3 regions of the Saccharopolyspora sp. NPDC050642 genome follow, and region 1 is predicted to be linked to each of the others. Evidence: riboswitches for the same ligand, from Rfam matches in the RefSeq annotation. Region 1 holds a riboswitch; each other region holds the start of a gene.
The links. Region 1 has a riboswitch for cobalamin ahead of AB0H93_RS24160 (nickel transporter). Riboswitches for the same ligand answer to the same signal wherever they lie in the genome.
Positions count from the first base shown of each region.

Region 2: linked by a shared signal. The riboswitch ahead of AB0H93_RS27435 (ribonucleoside-diphosphate reductase subunit alpha) and the one ahead of AB0H93_RS24160 (nickel transporter) in region 1 are both predicted to bind cobalamin.
Region 3: linked by a shared signal. The riboswitch ahead of metE (5-methyltetrahydropteroyltriglutamate--homocysteine S-methyltransferase) and the one ahead of AB0H93_RS24160 (nickel transporter) in region 1 are both predicted to bind cobalamin.

Region 1 is NZ_JBFAIN010000016.1:89,476-92,718, forward strand. Features, by position in the region: gene cobA (uroporphyrinogen-III C-methyltransferase) at 1-383, opposite strand, end outside; gene AB0H93_RS24160 (nickel transporter) at 529-1,584, opposite strand; cobalamin riboswitch at 1,662-1,786, opposite strand; gene AB0H93_RS24165 (DUF1876 domain-containing protein) at 2,049-2,318, shown strand; gene AB0H93_RS24170 (LysR substrate-binding domain-containing protein) at 2,369-3,223, opposite strand.
Region 2 is NZ_JBFAIN010000021.1:4,690-7,932, reverse strand. Features, by position in the region: gene AB0H93_RS27440 (glycoside hydrolase family 3 C-terminal domain-containing protein) at 1-1,528, opposite strand, end outside; cobalamin riboswitch at 1,646-1,860, shown strand; gene AB0H93_RS27435 (ribonucleoside-diphosphate reductase subunit alpha) at 1,970-3,243, shown strand, end outside.
Region 3 is NZ_JBFAIN010000001.1:106,093-109,335, reverse strand. Features, by position in the region: gene AB0H93_RS00495 (methylated-DNA--[protein]-cysteine S-methyltransferase) at 1-351, opposite strand, end outside; gene AB0H93_RS00490 (sigma-70 family RNA polymerase sigma factor) at 351-845, opposite strand; cobalamin riboswitch at 1,080-1,319, shown strand; gene metE (5-methyltetrahydropteroyltriglutamate--homocysteine S-methyltransferase) at 1,451-3,243, shown strand, end outside.

The DNA of each region.
Region 1 (3,243 bases):
AGCAGCCCGCCGTGCTGGGCCACCGCGGGCGTGACGGCGGTCCCCTGCGAGGCGTCGTCGGCGCGGACGCAGAAGATGCGGCGCTGCTCGGCTTCGGCCGCGACCGCGGCGTTCACCTCGGCCCCGGTCGCGCACGCCACGACGTACCAAGCACCTTCCAGGTCGCCGTCGGCGTAGGGGCGCCGGTGCCACGTCAGGTCGCCCGCCTCGGCCATCGCCTCGACGGCCGGGGTCGCCTCCGGCGCGATCACGTCGACCAGCGCACCGGAGTTGATCAGGCGCGGGACCCGGCGCTGCGCGACGGTGCCCGCGCCGACGACGACCACCCGCTTCCCGGCGAGGTCGAGCCCGGCGAAGTAGTGCTGTTCAGTGTGCTTGGTCATGTCCGTAGTCCATGTCGGCTCCGCCCCGGCGAACTCGCCGGGGCCTTGTGCACGGGGGCGCAGCCACGCGGTAGGCCACCTCGTCGTGGCTCACGATCACCGGCCTGACCGCGGGGCGCCACCTGGCACAGCCGGTGGACGCCGGTCACGCGCGTTCCGCGTCGTCGCCGCGGGCGGCGACTTTCCACCAGAGCGCGGCGCCGCCCCATACTGCCATGAAAGCGGCCAGCGTCAGATAGCCGAGCAGCTCGAAGTGGTCGCCGATGGCCGCGACGGGCTCCGCGAAGGACGCGCCGAGCTCCTGGAGCAACCCGGCGAGGACGACCAGCGCGACGACCGCGGCGAGCACCACCGTCAGCGCGGTGGTCGTCACGTTCACCCACAACCGCCGCAGCGGCCGCGCCAGCGACCACGTGTAGGCCCGGGACATCAACATGCCGTCCACGCTGTCCACTGTGCACATTCCGGCGGCGAACAGCAGCGGCAGGCTCAGCACGGCGATCGCTGACAGGTGCTCGGTCGGGGAGACCATGGCGAGCACGGTGATCTCGGTGGCGGTCTGCATGCCGAGCCCGAACAGCAGACCGATGCCGAACAGGTGCCAGGAGCGGGCCACGTTGCGCATCCGCCCCCGCAGCACCCGGGCGAGCAGGCCGCGCCGCCCGAGCACCAGCTCGACCTCGGCCTCGTCGACCGCGCCGCGGCGGGCGCGGCGCAGCAGCCGCAGGGCATCGCGCAGCACCAGCGCGTTGAGCACGGCCAGTGCGGTCAGGACCGCGATCACGATCAGGTCCACCGCCGTGGCGATCCGCACGCCGGCCTCCTCGGCCCACTGCTGCGCGGCGGGCCCGGCGATGAAAGCGACCGCGACGGCGAGGAAGAGCACGACGCTGGCGTGCCCGAGGGCGAACCACATGCCGGTCGACACCGGTCGCCTGCCGCGCTGCATCAGCAGCCGCGTGGCGTCGTCGATCACCGCGACGTGGTCGGCGTCGAACCCGTGGCGCAATCCGAGCAGGTACGCGGTCACGCCCGCGGCGGCCAGCCCTCCCGCGGCGCCGAAATCCTGCTGCTGCAGCAGGTACGCGCCCCAACCCGCCAGGTGGAGCACTCCGACGGCGGCCAGCACGACCGCTGCTTTCCGGCGCTCGATGGCGCCCCAACCGGCCTGCGGCCGACTCTCTTCGGCATCCCGAGACATGGGATATCCGACCTCCTGGGTTTCCCGCCCGAGGGGCTCGGTGTCCGCACGCCGCGGCGCGGCGCGGGGCCGGCGCGCAGTCTCCTGACTCCCGGATCGATGCGGCACCCCGGCCTTCCAGCTGCACGCAGCCGTGGCAACGAGTGGGGCCCACTCCCCGGTCACAGTGGCGGGACCGTCCCGGATTCGCACCGGGTTCCTGCACTGTCGGCGGCCGTATCCTTGCCTGCCCCGCGACCCGAGGTCAAACCCCGGGTGAAGTCGATCACGGCGGGACGCGCCGCACCTCGTTTGGCGACGAGGGCCGGTTGGGTACGTCGCGCGTACCGGTCTGCGCGGCCGACCGGGGCGACCCGGATGGGTGAACACCGGTCTTCCGCTGCTCCGGTCGGCCAGCGCATGCTTGGGCTACGGCGACCTCAAGGGCCTGCGGGAACGCGGGCCGACGGGTACAGGAGGCGACCATGAACGAGACCCACACCATCACGCTGAACCTCCAGGTCGTGGAGGCGGGCGCGAAGACCACCGCCGACGTCGGGTTCACCACCCCCAGCGGTCAGGCGCTGCACGGGCACGGCACCGCGCGCCGCCACCCGGACGACCCGGAGGTACCGCAGATCGGCGACGAGATCGCGATCGCCCGCGCCCTGTTCGAACTGGCGCACAAGCTGCTGGACAACGCGGCCAGCGACATCGGCGAGCGCCTGCACCGCCGCGTGCACCTGCCCGCCTGACGCGCAGCCGGGGGCGTCTCCGATCCGTCGGGGGCGCCCTCCGGCATGTCTCACGAATGCGCTTCGACCACCTCGCGCGCCGTCTTCGCGACGAGATCCGCGAGGTCGTCGTCGAGCCCGGGGCGGGCCCGGACCCGCAGCGGCGCGGAATCCAGCTGCGGGAGGTCGTCGCGCACCACCAGCCCTTCCAGGCGCGGCTTCGCCGAGGGCAGCAGCGTGACGCCGAGGCCGGACCGCGCGGCCGCGAGCACCCCGGCCAGATCGGCGGCCTCGCACACCAGGTCCGGATGCCGGCCGATCCCGGTCACCGCGTCGACCGCGAGCCGCCGCATGATGCAGGGCTCGTCGAAGACGACCATCGGCAGCGGCTCGCCGGGGCCCGGCGGCGCCCAGTCCGGTGCCGCGTACCAGTCCATCCGGAGCCGGCCCGCGTCCCGGCTCCGCCCGCCGACCGACAGGTCGATCAGCAGGGCGATGTCGATGCTGCCGCGGTCCACCGCTTCCGCGAGCCGCGCCGTCCGGTCCAGCCGGAACCGCACCTCGAACGCCGGGAAGGCGGCTCGCATCCGGGTCGCCAGCTCGGGGAGCAGCCGGTCGGCGGCGTGCTCGGTGGAGCCGAAGACGAGCGTGCGGCGTTCCTCCGCGCCGAGCCGGCGCAGCGCCTCGTCGTGCGCGCCGAGGATGCGCCGCGCCTCCGCCAGCAGGAGCTCTCCGGAAGCGGTGAACTTGGCCTGCCGCCCCTCCCGGACCACCAGCTTCCGGTCCAGCACCCGCTCCAGCTTGCGCAGGTGCTGGCTGACCGCGGACTGGGTCAGGCAGAGCGCCGCGGCGGCCCGGTGGAACCCGCCGCAGTCGGCGACCGCGACCATGCTGCGCAACGCGACGATGTCCAGCACTGCACTCATGCGGCCACCCTAACCGATCA
Region 2 (3,243 bases), on a different contig from region 1:
CCAGGTCCGATTCCACGAGCACCACGTTGAACCGCTGCTCGGGCGGCTCCAGCATGTCGCCCATCGGATCGTCGATCCCGTCCGCGCGCACCACGTCCGCGGCCAGCACCTCCCGGCCCGCGAGTTCGACGCGGAAGCCGCCGGTGCCGTTCACCCCGAACACGTGCTCACCGACGTCGAGCCGGAGGTTCCCCCGCAACCGCAACGACTTCGTCCCGGCAGGCAGCCCGCCGAGCCACAGCAGCCGCTCGGTGCCGCGCAATTCGCTTTCGAGCACCTCGCCGTCGGCACCGAGGTAGTCGACGCGCAGGCCGCTGCCCTCGCCCTCCGGATCGGTGACCTCCGCTCCCGGGATCACGTCCAGCAGCCGCCGGTGCCGGACACCGCGCTGGTACACGACATCCGCGTCCGGCAGCGCCGCCCGCAGCCCGTCCAGCGGCGTCACCACGTGCGGCGGGCTGACGTGCGAGGAGCCGCCGCCCTGCACCGCCGGGATGGTGGCGTTCTCGCCGATCACCGCGACCTTGGCGACCTTCGGGTCGATCGGCAGCAGCGGCGCGTCCGACACGACCTCGTTGCGCAGCAACACGAACCCCTGCGCCGCGAGCCGCCGGATGACCGGCCGGGCCTCCTCCGACGGACCGCCACCGCCGGGCTCGGAGTCCTCGAACGCGCCCACGCGGTCGGCCAGCCGCAGGACGCGCAGGACCTTGTCGTCGAGCACCGACTCGGAAACTCCGCCCTTCTCCACGGCCTTCGCGAGTTTCCCGCCGCTCCAAGGGCTTTTCGGCCCGGGCATCGCCAGGTCGAGGCCGCCGAGCGCCGCCGCCTGGAGCGAACGGGTGGCGAACCAGTCCGACACGAGCACGCCGTCCCACGCCCACTCGCCCTTGAGGATGTCGTTCACCAGCGCGGAATTCTCGGTCATCGTGCTGCCGTTCACCGAGTTGTAGGCGGCCATCAGCACCCACGGCGAAGCCTTCGCGATGATCCTCTCGAACGGCTTGAGGTAGAGGTCGCGCAGCGTCCGCTCGTCGACGATCGCGTCGTAGCTGAGCCGCTCGGTCTCGCTGTCGTTGGCCACGAAGTGCTTCGGCGTCGCGGCCACCCCGCGCGACTGGATGCCCGCGACCACCTCGGCGCCGATCTCGCCGATCAGCAGCGGATCCTCCGAGAAGTTCTCGAAATGCCTTCCGCCGAAAGGACTTCGGTGCACGTTGACGGTCGGCGCCAGCACCACGTGCACGCCCCGGCGGCGCGCCTCGTCGCCGAACATCTCCCCCGCGGTCCGCGCCGCCGCCCGGTCCCACGTCGCCGCCAGCGCGGACGCCACCGGGAACAGCAGCGAGGTGTCGCGCTCGTCCCAGGTCGTTCCGCGCACCCCGTTCGGGCCGTCGGAGAGCACCAGCGACCGCAGCCCGATCTGGGGCATCGGGTGCAGGGTCCAGAAGTCGGCTCCGGTCAGCAGCCGCGCCTTGTCCGCCACGGTCAGCTCCGAGAGCAACGACCGAAGCTTCGCCTCGTCCACCGGGTCCCCTTTCGCCAGCCCCCGGCCGCCCAGTCTCGGCCACCGCGCCCGGACTGTCGACCGGTACCGCGCCACGCCGTTATCTGCCCATGCACGCCTCCCCCGAACCCAACATGTAGTGTGTCGATCGCTGGTGGTTCACCGGAGGCATCCGGTGAGGCAAGAGGGAACCCGGTGCGAATCCGGGACTGCCCCGCAGCGGTGAACGGGAACGAAAGTCGTGACCCGGCTGCCGAACGGCAGCGGGTAGAGCACTGGGCGAACAGCCTGGGAAGCCACGACCACTAGGCCGCCCGTGAGTCCGAAGACCTGCCACCGGTGCACGCGCGAAGCGTGCTGTCCGGGACCTCGAGGGCGGGTCTGCGCGGACGACCAGCGGCTGCCGCCGCGGGTCTCCTCGCGCGCCGTCGTGGTCCGCCGAGCTCGCGAGGGAGAGAGCCCGTGACGGCGACACTCAACGACTGGACCCGCGTGTCCACTGTGGTCCACCAAGCCTGCGCCGGGCTGTCCGGCGTGTCCGCCGAAGCCGTGCTCGACGAGGTGCGGCGCACCGGCTACACCGGCATCAGCGACGACGAGCTCTCGCTGGCCCAGGTCATGGCGGCGCGCACGCTGATCGAGACCGAACCGAACTACTCGCAGGTCACCGCCCGGCTGCTGCTGGACCGGATGCGCCGCGAGGCGCTGAGCTACCTGGGCGAGCCGCAGGAGGCCGACCAGGAGGAGATGCGCGCCCGCTACCCGGAGTACTTCGCCGACTACGTGCGGCGCGGCATCGAGCTGGAGATGCTGGATCCGGAGCTGGGCGCCTTCGACCTGGCGCGGCTGGGCGGCGCGCTGGTGGCGGAACGCGACCTGACCTTCGGTTTCCTCGGGCTGCAGACCCTCTACGACCGGTACTTCCTGCACCACGACGGCACCCGGTTCGAGCTGCCGCAGGCCTTCTTCATGCGGGTCGCGATGGGCCTCGCGCTGCGCGAGGACGACCGCGAGGCGCGGGCCATCGAGTTCTACCACCTGCTCTCGTCGTTCGACTTCATGTGCTCGACGCCGACGCTGTTCAACGCCGGCACCACCCGGCCGCAGCTGTCGTCCTGCTTCCTGACCACTGTGGACGACGACCTGTCCGGCATCTTCCACTCGATCAGCAACAACGCGCTGCTGTCGAAGTACGCCGGCGGGCTGGGCAACGACTGGACGCCGGTGCGCGGCATCGGCGCCCACATCAACGGCACCAACGGCAAGTCGCAGGGCGTGGTGCCGTTCCTGAAGATCGCCAACGACACCGCGGTGGCGGTCAACCAGGGCGGCAAGCGCAAGGGCGCGGTGTGCGCGTACCTGGAGACCTGGCACATCGACGTCGAGGAGTTCCTCGACCTGCGCAAGAACACCGGCGACGACCGCCGCCGCACCCACGACATGAACACCGCGAACTGGGTGCCCGACGAGTTCCTGCGCCGCGTCGAAGCCGACGAGCAGTGGACGCTGTTCTCCCCGGACGAGACCTCTGACCTGCACGACCTCTACGGCAAGGCGTTCGCCGAGCGCTACCGCGCCTACGAGCAGGCCGCCGACCGCGGCGAGATCAAGGTGTTCAAGCGGGTCCGCGCGGTGGAGCTGTGGCGGCGGATGCTGACCATGCTTTTCGAGACCGGCCACCCGTGGATCACCTTCAAGGACCCGTGCAACCTGCGCTCGCCGCAGCAGCACAACGG
Region 3 (3,243 bases), on a different contig from region 1:
CGGCAGGTCGAAAGTCCGCCGCCGCCCGGCGAAGTACTCGTCGATCTGGCGGGCCGCCTCGTCGAGCCGGGCCGGCGCCCGCAGGATGCGCGGGCTGATCAGCTCGGCCAGCGACTCCAGGACCGTGCTGTGCCCCTGGCGGTCGAAGGCGACCCGCACCAGGCCGCGTTCGGTGGCCGCCAGCAGCAGCTCGCCGACCGGGGTGCCGACGGTGCGGTACGCGACGTCGAGCAGCCCTTCCCGCTGGGCCGCGCTCACCAGGTCGATGTGCAGCCGCTCGCTGGTGTTGAAGTCGATCGCCGGGAGCGCGTCGAACAGGTGTCCGTCGTCGGATTCATGGATCGTCATCATCACGCTTCCCTCCCCACTCTCGTGGTGGGTCTATAGGTCGTGCGCAGGGTCTTGATGCCGTCCGCGGCGGCCCGCCGGGCGGCATCGGTGCTGCCGCCGAGGATCGCGGCGATCTCGGCGTAGGGCAGGCCGGCCAGGTAGTGGTAGGCCACCGCCATGCGCTGCTTGGCCGGCAGCGCGCTCAGCGCGGCCCACAGGTCGCCGTCCCAGTCCTCCGGGCGGCCGCTCGTGCTGGGCCGCTCGGGCAGGCGCTCGACCACCACCGGCCGGCGGGCCGTCGCCCTGGTGACGTCGACCGCCTTGCGGTGGGCGATCGTGACCAGCCACGCCTCCACGTTGGTGTCCTCGGCCAGCTCCGGGTAGGCGCGCAGCGCGGCCAGGAACGTCTCGGACCACGCGTCCTCGGCGTCGGCCGGCCCGAGCACGGCCCGGCACACTCGCAGCACCATCGGGCCGTACTCGTCAACGATCTGCTCGAACGGTCTCACTTTCACTCCCCGTAGACGCCCCGCGCCGCGGAAACGTGAGATGCGGATCGGCCCGTTTCCACGATCGTCACCCGGACGTGGCCATCCCGCGTTTCGGGACCGGGCCTGCGGTGCCGCGTGACGAGCGTCTCACCGGAGGTGCGGCGGTGGGCCGGAAGATCATGTTCAGCCCGGGGACCGCCGGTCGCGAGGGGGCCGCCCGGCGCGTCGCCGGCCCTTGCCAACGGCCCCCCGATCGGTAGCCTCCGTTGTGCTGGTGGTTCGTCCGCCCCCCTGAAGCGGGGTGGACGAGGCAAGAGGGAACCCGGTGCGAATCCGGGACTGCCCCGCAGCGGTGAGTGGGAACGAACGCCGTCCCCGGTCCCAGACCGGGCACAGCACTGGGCACGCGTGCCTGGGAAGCGACGGCCACTAGGAACCCCGGCTCCGGCCGGGACGCGCCCGCGAGTCCGAAGACCTGCCACCGGTGCGCGCACCGGACGGTGCGCGCGGTCCGGGGTCTCGCGGGAGGACCCGGCGGACGACCGGCTCGCGCCGCGCGGTGCGCGCCGGTCCGCCTGCGCCTTCCCGGACCTCGGGGCATCTGCCGTCGAGCTCGCGAGGAGAGGGCCTTGAGCAGCAAGATCGGATCCACCGTACTCGGATACCCCCGGATCGGCCCCGACCGGGAACTCAAGCGCGCGCTGGAGCGCTACTGGTCGTCCCGCATCGGCGAGGCGGAGCTGCGCGCGGTGGCGCGCGAACTCCGCGTCCAGACCTGGCGCTCGCTGTGGGACGCGGGCCTGGATTCGGTGCCGGGCAACACGTTCTCGTACTACGACCAGGTGCTGGACACCGCGGTCACCTTCGGCGCGATCCCGCCGCGCTTCGCGAAGCTCGGGCTGGGCCCGCTGGACACCTACTTCGCGATGGCGCGCGGCGTGGCGTCCGAGCCGCCGCTGGAGATGACGAAGTGGTTCGACACGAACTACCACTACCTGGTGCCCGAGATCGGCCCGGACACGCAGTTCTCGCTCGCCGACCGGACTCCCGTGGAGCAGTACCGGGAGGCCGCCGAGCTGGGCGTGACCACCCGCCCGGTGCTGGTCGGCCCGCTCACGTTCCTGCTGCTGGCCAAATCCGCGGACGGCGCGCCGGAGTCGTTCCGGCCGCTGGACCGGCTGGACGCGCTGCTGGACGCCTACGCGGAGCTGCTCGGCGAGCTGCACCGCGCCGGCGTTGAGTGGGTGCAGCTGGACGAGCCGGCCTTCGCCGCCGACCGCTCGCCGGCCGAACTCGCCGCCCTGCGCGCCGCCTACCAGCGGCTCGGCGATCTGGCGGAGCGGCCGAAACTGCTGGTCGCGGGATACTTCGGCGATCTCGGCGAGGCGCTGGAGGTGCTGGCGGCTAGCCCGGTCGAAGCGATCGGCGCCGACCTCGTCGCCGGGAAGTCCACAGTGGACGTCCTGTCGTCGGTTCGCGGGCTGAGCGGCAAGACCCTGGTGGCCGGGCTCGTCGACGGGCGCAACGTCTGGCGCACCGATCTCGACAAGGCGCTCGCGACCGCCGCCACGCTGCTCGGCTCGGCGAACGAGGTCGCGGTCAGCACGTCGTGCTCCCTGCTGCACGTGCCCTACGACGTCGACGCGGAGACCGGCATCGACCCGCAGGTGAAGCCCTGGCTGGCCTTCGCCGCGCAGAAGGTCCGCGAGGTGGTCGTGCTGGGCCGCGCGTTGCGCGAGGGCCGCGACGCGGTGGCCGACGAGCTGGCCGAGGCGCGCGCCGCGATCGCCGACCGCGCCGGCGCGGACCGGGTCCGGAACAATCGCGTGCGCGCTCGGTTGCAGGCACTTCGGCCGGAATACACGCAGCGCGGCGAGTACGACACGCGGCGCGCGGCTCAGCAGAAGGCGTTGAACCTGCCGCCGTTGCCGACCACGACGATCGGATCGTTCCCGCAGACCACGGACGTCCGCAAGGCGCGCGCCGCGGTCCGCGCCGGCCGCATCGACCAGGCGACGTACCGGCGGCGGATGCAGGACGAGATCGAGCGCGTGATCCGCCTGCAGGAAGGGCTCGGGCTCGACGTCCTGGTGCACGGCGAGCCGGAGCGCAACGACATGGTGCAGTACTTCGCCGAGCACCTGGACGGCTTCGCCAGCACCGACAACGCATGGGTGCAGTCCTACGGGTCGCGGTGCGTGCGCCCGCCGATCCTCTACGGCGACGTCTCCCGCCCGGCGCCGATCACCGTCGAGTGGGCGAGCTACGCGCAGCGGCTGACCGAGAAGCCGGTCAAGGGCATGCTCACCGGACCGGTGACGATCCTGGCGTGGTCTTTCGTCCGCGACGACCAGCCGCCGGCCGACACCGCGAAGCAGGTCGCGCTGGCGATCCGGGACGAGGTCGCCGACCTGGAGGCGGC